DNA from 2 places in the Chryseobacterium sp. P1-3 genome. Region 1 is predicted to be linked to the other one. Evidence: riboswitches for the same ligand, from Rfam matches in the RefSeq annotation. Region 1 holds a riboswitch; the other holds the start of a gene.
The links. A riboswitch is a leader RNA that binds a small molecule or an ion and turns the genes downstream of it on or off. The one in region 1 is predicted to bind S-adenosylmethionine.

Region 1 (5,666 bases):
CTTAGAATTCACACATAAAAACAATTATATTCAGATTCATAACCTTATGATTCTGTGTACACTTATTTTATAACAATAATTTAAACATTAAGATGATGAACAAACAAAAACTATTAAGCTTAGTAGCTTTCCTGGCTTCTTTTTTATTCTTACATGCACAAGTAGGGATAAATATTGCTAATCCACATCCTAAATCGGCGCTGGATGTTTTTTCTAATGATAAAGGGTTTCTTCCACCACGCCTGACAACTTCCCAAAGGGACTCCCTTCTTTCCCCGGATACCCCTAACATAGAGGCAGAGGGTATGGTGATCTATAATAAAACGGTGAATTGCCTGGAATTCTGGAATAGTGTAGAATGGATAAACCTATGTCAGGGCAATGCAGCAGTGTATACTATCAATTGTGAACCTGTTGTCAATGGAAATTTTTATGCAGGTTCGCCCGCTGTAGGTTCCGTAAGGATTAAGGTGACAGTGAGTAAGCCTGGTAAGTATAAAATTAATACTGATACAGTCAATGGAATTAGTTTTAACGCAGAAGGGTATTTTGAAAATACGGGGGAACAATATGTTACCCTTTCTGCTGAAGGGACTCTGCTACAGGCAGGAACCTACACATACTCTATTGTTACGCCGGCGGGCAATGAAAGCTGTACTTTCGCTGTTACAGTAACGAACCTGCCGTCCGAAAGGGTAGTGAAAATACTTTCGATCATTCCTGACGCCTGGAACGGGACTTTATCCACAGATTCTCATGGGAGATATTCATCTGTAGCCAGATCTAAGCTTAACAATCCCAGTAATTTCGGACCCAATGGAAGGGTGGTAATTTCCAACTTTATTTTTAATACAATCAATATACGGACTGCCACTCCTGCTGAATTGGCTCAGGCAATAGATAATGCGGACATTATCTGGATTGGTTATGTATACACCAGCTACTTTTCTGACCAGGCTATTGCTGTTCTGAGGCAAAAAATCCAGGAAAAGAAAAAGTTTTTTATTATTGACGCAGAACACCAAAGTCTTACTCCTATCAATAAGCTGAATTTAGGATATACAGCACAATATATTAACAGTCAAAGACCGGGTTCCTTTTATACGACAGGCTCACAGGGGCCAAATACCGGGATATTTGGTAACCTTCCTGAAAATACCAGGCTACAAACCAACCGCTATATGGGACGGATCACACAATATCCTGCTACTGCCAGGGTATTTATGAAAGACAGTGCCGGTAAAGCGGCTGCAACTCTGGATGATAATTTACTGGTCTATACTGATGTTAATTTATTTTATAATTATGAATCTACTGATAAATTTTACAATGAAGGAGCGGGTTGTTCGGAAAGCTCTAATGCGAGGATGTTCTGTAATATATTCAGTATCGCAGTTGATTACACCAGATAGGATGTTATTTGCATTAATCAACGATCAATGAAGCTGTAGGACAATACTTTTCAATTATTTAAATAATTATATCCGATAAATGGCACTCAGGTGTCATTTTTTTTTTTCTCTTTGTGATTTTGAGTAATCTATAATGATATTTGTCATATTTGCTAAAATTGTAAATTTCGTAACTGCTTATTTTAGTGGTGTTTGTTATAAAATTAAGTTAATTTTTAAAAATTTAACATGAAAAACAATAAGTCTACTTGTTTTGTGGACTAAATATTTATAGCTTTGCAACTATATTTCGATCGGCTTATAAAGAAAGATGGAGGGAACTGACCCTGTGAAGTCTTAACAACCTGCGTTATGTAAGGTGTTACATTCAGCCTTTTAAAGGGAAAATAAGCATTTGGTTTATCGTATATTTCGATGCCCTTTGCTGATTATTCTGCAAAGGGCAAAAATTTTATATATGGTAAATAAAATTGATTATGATTAGAGAAAAATTAATTAATTATACAATTTGGATCCCATCAGCGGCGGTATTTTTTTTAGGAGTTACCGGGATTAATGGACAGAGTTCGGGACCTAAAAAAGATACTCTTCATGAAAAGGAGATTGATGAAGTTGTAGTAGTTGCTTATGGAAAAGCAAAAAGAACAAGCTATACAGGTTCTGTAGCAACTATTTCCAGTGATAAAATCAACAACAGGCCCGTCACCAATATCACCAAAGCGTTGGAAGGCCAGGTACCGGGAATCCAGACAACAAGTTCTTCCGGACAACCCGGAGCCACATCTACAATCCGGATCAGGGGGATTGGCTCCATCAGTGCCTCCAGTGATCCTCTTTACGTAGTAGATGGAATTCCTTTTGACGGAAACCTAAACGCCATCAGCCCCAATGATATTGAATCCATCAGTGTATTGAAAGATGCTACAGCAAGTGCCTTGTATGGTTCAAGAGGAGCCAACGGGATTATTATCATTACCACGAAATCCGGTAAAAAAGGCGAGGCCAGGGTGAATTTTAATATCAGCCAGGGATTCTCCGGCAGAGCAGTGAAAGATTATCAACAGGTAAGTACGGATCAGTATTTTGAACTTTACTGGGAAGCGATGAGGAACGGCTATCAATCAGGTAAAGTATCAGCACAGCAGGCTGCACAAATGGCCACTGATAATATAGTTTCAGGTGCAGGGCTTTCTATTAATCCTTACGGGGCCGGTTATCCTAAACCTGTAGGTACAGACGGAAAATTGTTGCCCGGCGCAAAAGCTTTATGGAATGACGACTGGCGGGATATTTTGCAAAGAGTAGCTTCCAGGAATCAGGTGGATCTTGATATTAGTGGCGGAAGCGAAAAAAGTAACTATTTCTTTTCACTGGGGTATCTGGATGATAAAGGAATGGCGATTGAATCCGGGTTTAAGAGATATAATACCAGATTAAAACTCAACTCAGAAGTTAAAAAATGGTTGAATGTAGGGGTGAATTTGAGCTATACCAATAGCATTCAGCAAGCTCCACCTTCATCAGATTCAAAATCCAGTAACATCATCCAGGCGGCAAGGGTAATCCCTTCTTTCTATCCTTATTATGAAAGAAATCCTGATGGATCGTATGTGTTGGATGCTGCAGGAAACAGAATTTATGATTTTGGAAAGTACAGGCCTACAAGTGCTCTTCAGAATCAAAATGCTGCTGCTACCTTGCCTCTTGATAAGAATGAAAATAAAGAAGACAACTTTTCAGGAAAAGGGTTTCTGGATTTTACCTTCCTGCCGGAGCTGAAGTTCAGATCAAGTTTTTCCGTTGATCTGGTTAATTACAACGGACATTATTATTCTAATCCGCTTATCGGACAAGGAAGTGAAACAAACGGTTCTGTAACGAAATCCAACAGCAGGACGTTGTCATATACTACCAGTAATATTTTAACTTTTGATAAGAAATGGGGTAAGCATCATTTTAATGTTTTAGGAGGGCAGGAATTTTATAAATATGATTATCAGACAATTTCCGGTAGCAGAACTCAGTTCTCCCTGCCTTATTATTATGAGCCAGATGGAGCTGCTTTATTGGGAAGCTTCAGCGGGAATAGTGATAAGGTAAGCCTCCTGAGTTTCCTGGGAAAGGTGGAATATGATTTTAATAATACGTATTTCTTATCCTTTTCAGGAAGGGCGGACGGATCTTCAAGATTTTCTCCGGATAACAGATGGGGGAAATTCTGGTCTGTAGGAGGTTCATGGAAAATTTCAAATGAAGAGCTGATTAAAAACCTGAATGTATTTAATCAACTAACACTCCGTGCAAGCTATGGAGGACAGGGTAACGATAAGTTGTTACGCCCTAATGGCTCACCTCTTTATTATGCTTACCAGGAATTGTACAGGTTTTATAATAACCTGGGTGAAGCAGGAACTGTTTTAGAAAAAGCAGCTACAGCTAATGTGAAGTGGGAAACCAACTTAAATTTGAATGTCGGACTGGAGTTTGGAATTCTTAAAAACAGGATTAAAGGAAATATTGAATATTTTAAAAGACAAAGCCAGGATCTGTTATTTAATATGCCGGTTGCGCCGTCATTGGGGATCAGTGATTTTCCTGCCAATATTGGGACCATACAAAATACAGGTTTTGAATTTTCATTATTCACAACTCCCGTTAAGAAAGATGATTTTCAGTGGGACCTGGATATTAACCTGAGTACTCTGAGTAATAAGGTTACCAGGCTTCCGAAAGGTTCTATCGTAACGGGAACCAAATTACTGCAGGAAGGTGGATCTGTCTATGATTTCTATATTCCCGAATGGGCCGGGGTGGACCCAAGTAATGGAAAGCCTTTATGGAAAACGATTTCTCAGGATGCCAACGGAAATACTATTGAAGGAACCACATCTGAATATGCAAAAGCAACAAGAACCTTACAAGGATCTGCATTACCTAAAGTAACAGGAGGAGTAAGTACGAACATCATCTATAAAAACTTTGATTTCTCAGCATTGCTTACTTTTAAAATAGGGGGGAAGATTCTGGACACAGATTATACTTCACTGCTTCATAATGGAAGTGCAGGAGGACGTGCCTGGAGTGTTGAAATGCTGAACAGATGGACTCCGGACAATCCTTACACAGATGTTCCCGCTTTAAGTACCACTACCAATAACTGGACTTCTACTTCTTCGAGGTTTTTATACTCAGGAACATATGCAAGGCTTAAAAATGTGAGTTTAGGATATACTCTTCCTGCCGATTATTTTGAAAAAATCGGGCTTAAGAAATTCAGGATTTATATCCAGGCAGAAAACCTTCTCACATTTTATAAACATAAAGGAATGGATCCTGAGCAGGCCTTGGATGGTACCACCTATTACAGATATCCTGCTATGAGAACAATTACTTTCGGCCTTCAGGCGACTCTTTAACTTTAAAATTGAAACAATGAAACAATTAAAATATTTATCTGTTAGTCTTTTGGCATTATGGTCGCTGGCCAGCTGTGAAAGTGAACTGGATACGGCTCCTACCAACCAGGCCAATGATGTTGAGGTTTTTAAAACAGCAGAAAGTGCAGAGACGGTTATTAATGGAGCATGGGCAAAATTCAATGATGACGGAACTACCTATGCGAATATCGGTTACTCTACCGTTTTGAGGACAAGTGATGCAATGGGAAGTGATGTAGCGGTATTGACCAATAAATATGGTTTTGCATCTGCTTACGCATTCACCGAGATGGTGAATAGTACTACAAGCCGTCCGTTGTTTATCTGGTCATTATTGTATTCCACCATCAACAATATGAATAATGTTCTTGCGAAAATAGATGGTACGGAGGGCAGCCAGGAAAAAAAGAACCAGGTGAAAGGCCAGGCAAAAGCATTGCGTGCTTTCTGCTACCTTAATCTGGCCAGTTTTTATCAGTTTAGTTATCTTAAAGATAAAACAGCCCTGACCGCTCCTATTTATACTGAACCTTCTACTATAAACTCAGTAGGGAAGAAAAAAGCAAGCCTGGAAGAAATTTATACTTTGATTAAAAGTGATCTTACGGATGCGGATCATTTATTACAAGAGTATACAAGAAATAATAAAGATAAGATCAACCGTTCTGTAGTCAATGGACTATTAGCCAGAACATACCTGAATACCGGGGAATGGGCAAAAGCTTCAGCTGCTGCAAAAATTGCAAGAGAAGGTTTCCCTTTGATGGCTCCGGAAAAATATAAAGAAGGGTTTAATGATATTAATAATGCAGAATGG
Region 2 (5,666 bases), 150 kb from region 1:
GTTTTGATGAGAATGGCAGGACTGCGTCCTGTTTTGTGTTAAATCGCCCCTTCGGGGCTCTCTGTCTGATTAATCTAATGCCTGTTTTAAGTCTGCGATAATATCATCTATATTCTCTAAACCAACTGAACAACGCACCAGGCCTGCTGTAATTCCTACTTCGTTTCTTTCTTCATCAGTCAGTTTCGAGTGTGTTGTAGATGCCGGATGAGTGACGATTGTTCTTGTATCCCCGAGGTTTGCAGAAAGCGAGCACATTTTTATCTTATTAAGAAAGTTTCTTCCGCCTTCTATCCCTCCTTTAATTTCAAAAGCGACAATATTACCTCCAAGCTTCATTTGTTTCTTAGCTATCTCGTAGCTCGGGTGAGATTTCAGGAACGGATATTTTACCAGTTCTACATTGGGGTGGCTTTCCAGAAATTCTGCTACTTTCAATGCATTTTCACAGTGTTTCTCCACACGGATCGCCAATGTTTCCAGGCTCTTTGATAAAACCCATGCATTGAAAGGTGATAATGCAGGCCCGGTATTTCTTGCAAAGAGATAAATTTCCCTGATCAGTTCCGCTTTTCCTACTGCTATGCCTCCTAGCACTCTTCCCTGTCCGTCAATCAGCTTCGTCGCAGAATGTACAACAACATCCGCACCATATTTAACGGGCTGCTGAAGATAAGGAGTTGCAAAACAGTTATCTACAATAAAAATAAGATTATGTTTCTTTGCAATTTTCCCGAAAAATTCCAGATCCAGGATTTCAATGGCCGGATTGGTAGGGGTTTCGAGGTATAGGACTTTTGTATTGGGTTTAATCAGTTTTTCAACGTTTTCTGCATCTTCGGCTTTGAAATAGGTTGTTTCGATATTCCATTTCGGAAAATACTTCGTAAACAATGTATGGGTAGAACCGAATACCGACTGACAGCTTACGATATGATCTCCTGCGCTTAACAATGCGGCAAATGTTGAATAAATAGCAGCCATTCCTGTTGCAAATGCATATCCGGTTTCTGCTCCTTCCATTTTTGCGATCTTCTCTGTAAATTCTGTTACGTTCGGATTAGAAAAACGGCTGTAGAGGTTTTTAGGTTTTTCTTCTGCAAAACTCGCTCTCATATCTTCAGCATCCTGAAAAATAAAGCTGGATGTAAGATATAGCGGAGTAGAATGTTCATCAAACTGTGTTCGCTCCGTTTGTGTTCTTATTGCTGATGTTTCAAAATTTTCCATATAGTTTTAATTTGTCAATTTACCAATGTAGCAGTCTAACAATATAACAATGAGATTCTTCATTTTGCCCAGAACGGTAATAACCATCATTGGTACACTGTTATATTGCCAGATTTTTACATTAGTTTTTATTTTGTTTCACTTACTCTCAAAATATCTCCGAATACGCCTCTTGCTGTTACCTGTGCTCCCGCTCCGGCTCCCATAATCACGATAGGATTTTCTCCATAGCTTTCTGTATAAATCTCAAAAATGGAGTCTGAACCTTTTAGCTGTCCCAATGCTGAAGTTGCCGGAACAGAAATCAGCTGCACATCCAGTTCTCCTTTGTCTTTCTGCAAGTCTCCATGTAAATCACCAACATACCTCAATACATGGCCGGGCTCTTGATTTTCTTTGATCTTCTGATATTCTTCATCCAGTTCTCCAAGTCTCGAAAGAAATTCTGATTTTGAAACGGAAAGTAAGTTTTCCGGAACAAGGTTTTGAATATGGATATCTTCAAACTCATTGATCAGGTCCAGTTCTCTTGCTAAAATCAATAATTTTCTGGCTACGTCGTTTCCGGACAGATCTTCTCTTGGATCCGGTTCGGTGTAGCCTTTTTCCAGAGCTTCGTTAATGATGGTTGAGAATTTATCATCTCTCAAAGAGAAATTATTAAAAACATAACTTAGTGTTCCTGAAAATACTCCTTTGATCCTTGTGATATTTTCTCCTGAAAGGTGCAATAATTTAATCGTATCAATTAATGGCAAACCAGCTCCAACATTAGTCTCGTACAAATAACGTCTGTTATTTTTGTTCAACGTATATCTTAGTTTACGGTATTCTTCAATAGGAAGTGTATTGAAAATTTTATTGGAAGAAACCAGGTCGAAACCATTTTCCGCCAATGCATGATAATTTTTAACAAAGTCCTTGCTTGCCGTGTTATCTACAACAATGAGATTTTCCAACTGATTTTCTTTTGAGAAACTGATCAGCTCTTCAATATTGGAAGGTTTTTCTGCCGCCAGCACCTCATCATTCCATTGGGTATCAAACCCTTTTTTATTGAAAGCTATTTTCTTTGAATTGGCTACAGCCACTACCTTAAGGTCTATATTTTTACGTTTTTTAATTTCATCCGAAGATTCCAGCACCTGTTCTATGAGTGTTTTTCCAACGTTTCCATGTCCAATGATTGCCAGATGAACAGTTTTCGGTTTTTTGAAAATTTCGGATTCTATAATATTTTTAGTTTTCTCATCCTGCGATGATGTAACAACGATATTTACTCTATTTTCACCGGCCACTTGATTTAAAAGCAACGGAAAAACGTTATTTCTGGCCAGTTCGGCAAATACTTTATTGAAGTCTTCTGCTACAAAACCAATAACAGAAACATTATTAATACTATATATCTGGGATACTTTACCTGATTTTCTTTCTTCTTCAAATTCATCAATAAGGCACGTTACAGCTTTCTCTGCATCATTTTCATGTACTAATATGGAAATTCCGTTTTCTATGGCCTGCTGAGAAATTACGCCTACACTGATGCGCGCCAGGGTCAGCGCTTTAAAAATTCGTCCGTCAATTCCAATTTCGCCTAAAAAATCTTCTCCTTCAAATTTGATGATTGATCTGTTCTTCAAAAAATTTTATTTCGTTAGCATTTTTCATTACTATAAAATGTTTTTTATGATATTGTTTAATTGTTGATATTCCATTAGGAAGGCATCATGCCCATGTACAGATTGGATCTCGTGATAAGAAATATTCTTTTTTTTTCCTTTTTAGATTTTCAAAACACATCCGTATTTCAGAAGCGGGAAAGAATAGATCGGTATCAACGGAGATCATGTGCATTCGTGCTTGTATTTTCTCCAATGCTGATTCATCAGTATTAATATTCATCAGTAAATGATTCATCAGTTTATAGGCTTTTAAACTAAATCTTTCGTTTAAAGCATTACCATGATAAATAAGCCAGTCTTCTGATTCTAACCTTTCTTTTTCCTGATTGTATTTATTTTGAAATCTGTCGTTAAGTGATTGTGGAGTTCTGTAACACAACATGGCATGAATTCTTGCTTTTTGTAATGGCTCATCTTTATCATTCAATAAAAATTTCTGAACCAGACATTGTGCATGGAGCCAGTCGTGGGTTCTGTGATCGCAGGCTATGGGAATAAAAATTTCGGCCAGTTCGGGTTGCTTGGCAAGCATCTCCCAGGCAATTCCTCCTCCTAAGGAGCCTCCAATAATGGCATACACGTTTTTGATATGCAGTGCTTCCAGCCCTTTCAGAAATATACCGGCGATATCTGAAGGAGTGAAATCTTCATAATTTTCAATTAAAAAATGATCGTAACCGTTTCCGGGAATATTAAAACACAGAACAGTGTATTTTTGGGTATCTATCACCTGATTTTCTCCGATCAATTGCTTCCACCATCCTTTTTCTCCTGAAACATTGGAATTTCCGGTAAGGGCATGGTTAATCAAAATAATGGGGGCAGTAAACAGGTCTTTCCCGAAAAGCTCATAACTCAACGGGATATTATATTCCTTATTGGAATTGGTTTGATACGAAAGATTAATATAGTTTAGTTCTGTTTTCAATTCTATTATTTTAATACAATTGAAAATGCCACAGGAAATGGCTGAAAGAACTTCAGTAAGTTATCTGTCCAAAATAGTTTTGGTAGAACGTAGCACCTTCTTTGCTTTCACAAAGGGTTGCTAAGGTTTCATAGGGTCTAATCCCTCAACCTTTCTTGATAACATTTTCAATATTTGAATGAACGAATGGTGCAAAGGTAATTCTTTTCTTTGAATTTCAAAAAAAAAATAATTTAATATTTAAAAAATGCCTTAAATACAAGTATTCCAAGTGCATATTAATAATTCTTCAGATGAAAAGAATTGGAATTATTTTCCAAAAAAACTAACTTCGTATGGAAAATGATGATATATGACTGCCGAAAAAGAAAGATTACAAGATACCAATTGGAAAAACTGGGGACCTTATGTAAGCAACCGGCAATGGGGAAATGTACGGGAAGATTATAGTCCCAACGGAAATGCCTGGAATTATACCAATCATAATAATGCGGAAAGCTATGCATACCGGTGGGGAGAAGAAGGTATTGCCGGAATTTCTGATACAAAACAACTTTTATGTTTTGCCTTTTCATTCTGGAATAAGAAAGACAAAATGGTCAAAGAACGTTTCTTTGGATTGAGCAATCCCCAGGGTAACCATGGGGAGGATATCAAAGAAATTTTTTATTACCTGGATAATACACCTACGCATAGCTATATGAAAATGGTGTATAAATACCCTATCAATGCATTTCCTTATGATGATCTCCTTACTGAAAACGGAAGACGCAGTAAAAAGGAACCTGAATATGAACTATTCGATACGGGAATTTTTGATAATAATGAATATTTTGACATTTTCATTGAGTATTGTAAGGCCGATCATAATGACATTCTGGCCAGGGTTACAGTTTACAACAGAAGCCAATCTGATGCTCCCATTGTTATGGCTCCTACAGCCTGGTTCAGGAATAACTGGAAATGGGGTTACAACACTTATAAAGCAGAAATGAATGCTTCTCACGACGGATGTATCAATGTTAATCATGACAGTATTTCAATCAAAAAGATCTATTCCCGAAATTTGAATGCACAAAGTGTATTTTGTGATAATGAAACCAATACTCCAAAACTATATGGTGCCCCTAAAACAGAAAACACCTATTATAAAGATGGAATCAATGATTTTATTATTCATCAGGGCAATACGATAAATCCTGAGAAAAGAGGTACCAAAGCTGCTTTTCTGATTGATGAAATGATTGGTGCAGGACAGTCCGGAACATTCGATTTCAGGTTTTGCCCTGACGGAGTTGACGAGCCTTTTAAAGATTTTGATGAAATTTTCAACACCAGAATTGCCGAAGCGGAAGAGTTTTACAGTGAGATTCAAAATGAAACCACTGATGAAGATGAAAAGAACGTTCAGAGACAAGCTTTTGCAGGTCTTCTCTGGAATAAGCAATTCTATCATTATAATATTGGAAAGTGGCTGAAAGGTGATCCTAATTTTGAAGCCCCCCGAAACTTCAACGAATATGTAAGAAATACAGAGTGGAACCATCTTCACAATAAGGATATTATATCTATGCCTGATAAGTGGGAATATCCCTGGTACGCAACCTGGGATCTCGCCTTTCATTGTGTTCCTTTTTCCATTATTGATGCTGAGTTTGCAAAAGGACAGCTTTTACTTCTTACCAAAGAATGGTATATGCATCCCAACGGACAGCTTCCTGCCTATGAATGGAATATGAGTGATGTAAATCCTCCTGTACATGCCTGGTCATGTTTCCGGGTTTTTAAAATAGATGAAAAGAATAATGGAAATCCTGATCTGCTAT

Region 2: another riboswitch for S-adenosylmethionine. It lies ahead of HX13_RS26285 (alpha/beta fold hydrolase); the one in region 1 lies ahead of HX13_RS07220 (SusC/RagA family TonB-linked outer membrane protein).

What each region holds. Positions count from the first base shown of each region.
Region 1 is NZ_JPEQ01000005.1:71,543-77,208, forward strand. It holds gene HX13_RS07215 (hypothetical protein) at 93-1,412, shown strand; SAM riboswitch class I at 1,708-1,805, shown strand; gene HX13_RS07220 (SusC/RagA family TonB-linked outer membrane protein) at 1,889-4,828, shown strand; gene HX13_RS23755 (RagB/SusD family nutrient uptake outer membrane protein) at 4,845-5,666, shown strand, end outside.
Region 2 is NZ_JPEQ01000005.1:220,402-226,067, reverse strand. It holds gene HX13_RS07985 (O-succinylhomoserine sulfhydrylase) at 70-1,230, opposite strand; gene HX13_RS26290 (ACT domain-containing protein) at 1,359-2,870, opposite strand; gene HX13_RS26285 (alpha/beta fold hydrolase) at 2,956-3,840, opposite strand; SAM riboswitch class I at 3,898-4,005, opposite strand; gene HX13_RS07970 (MGH1-like glycoside hydrolase domain-containing protein) at 4,193-5,666, shown strand, end outside.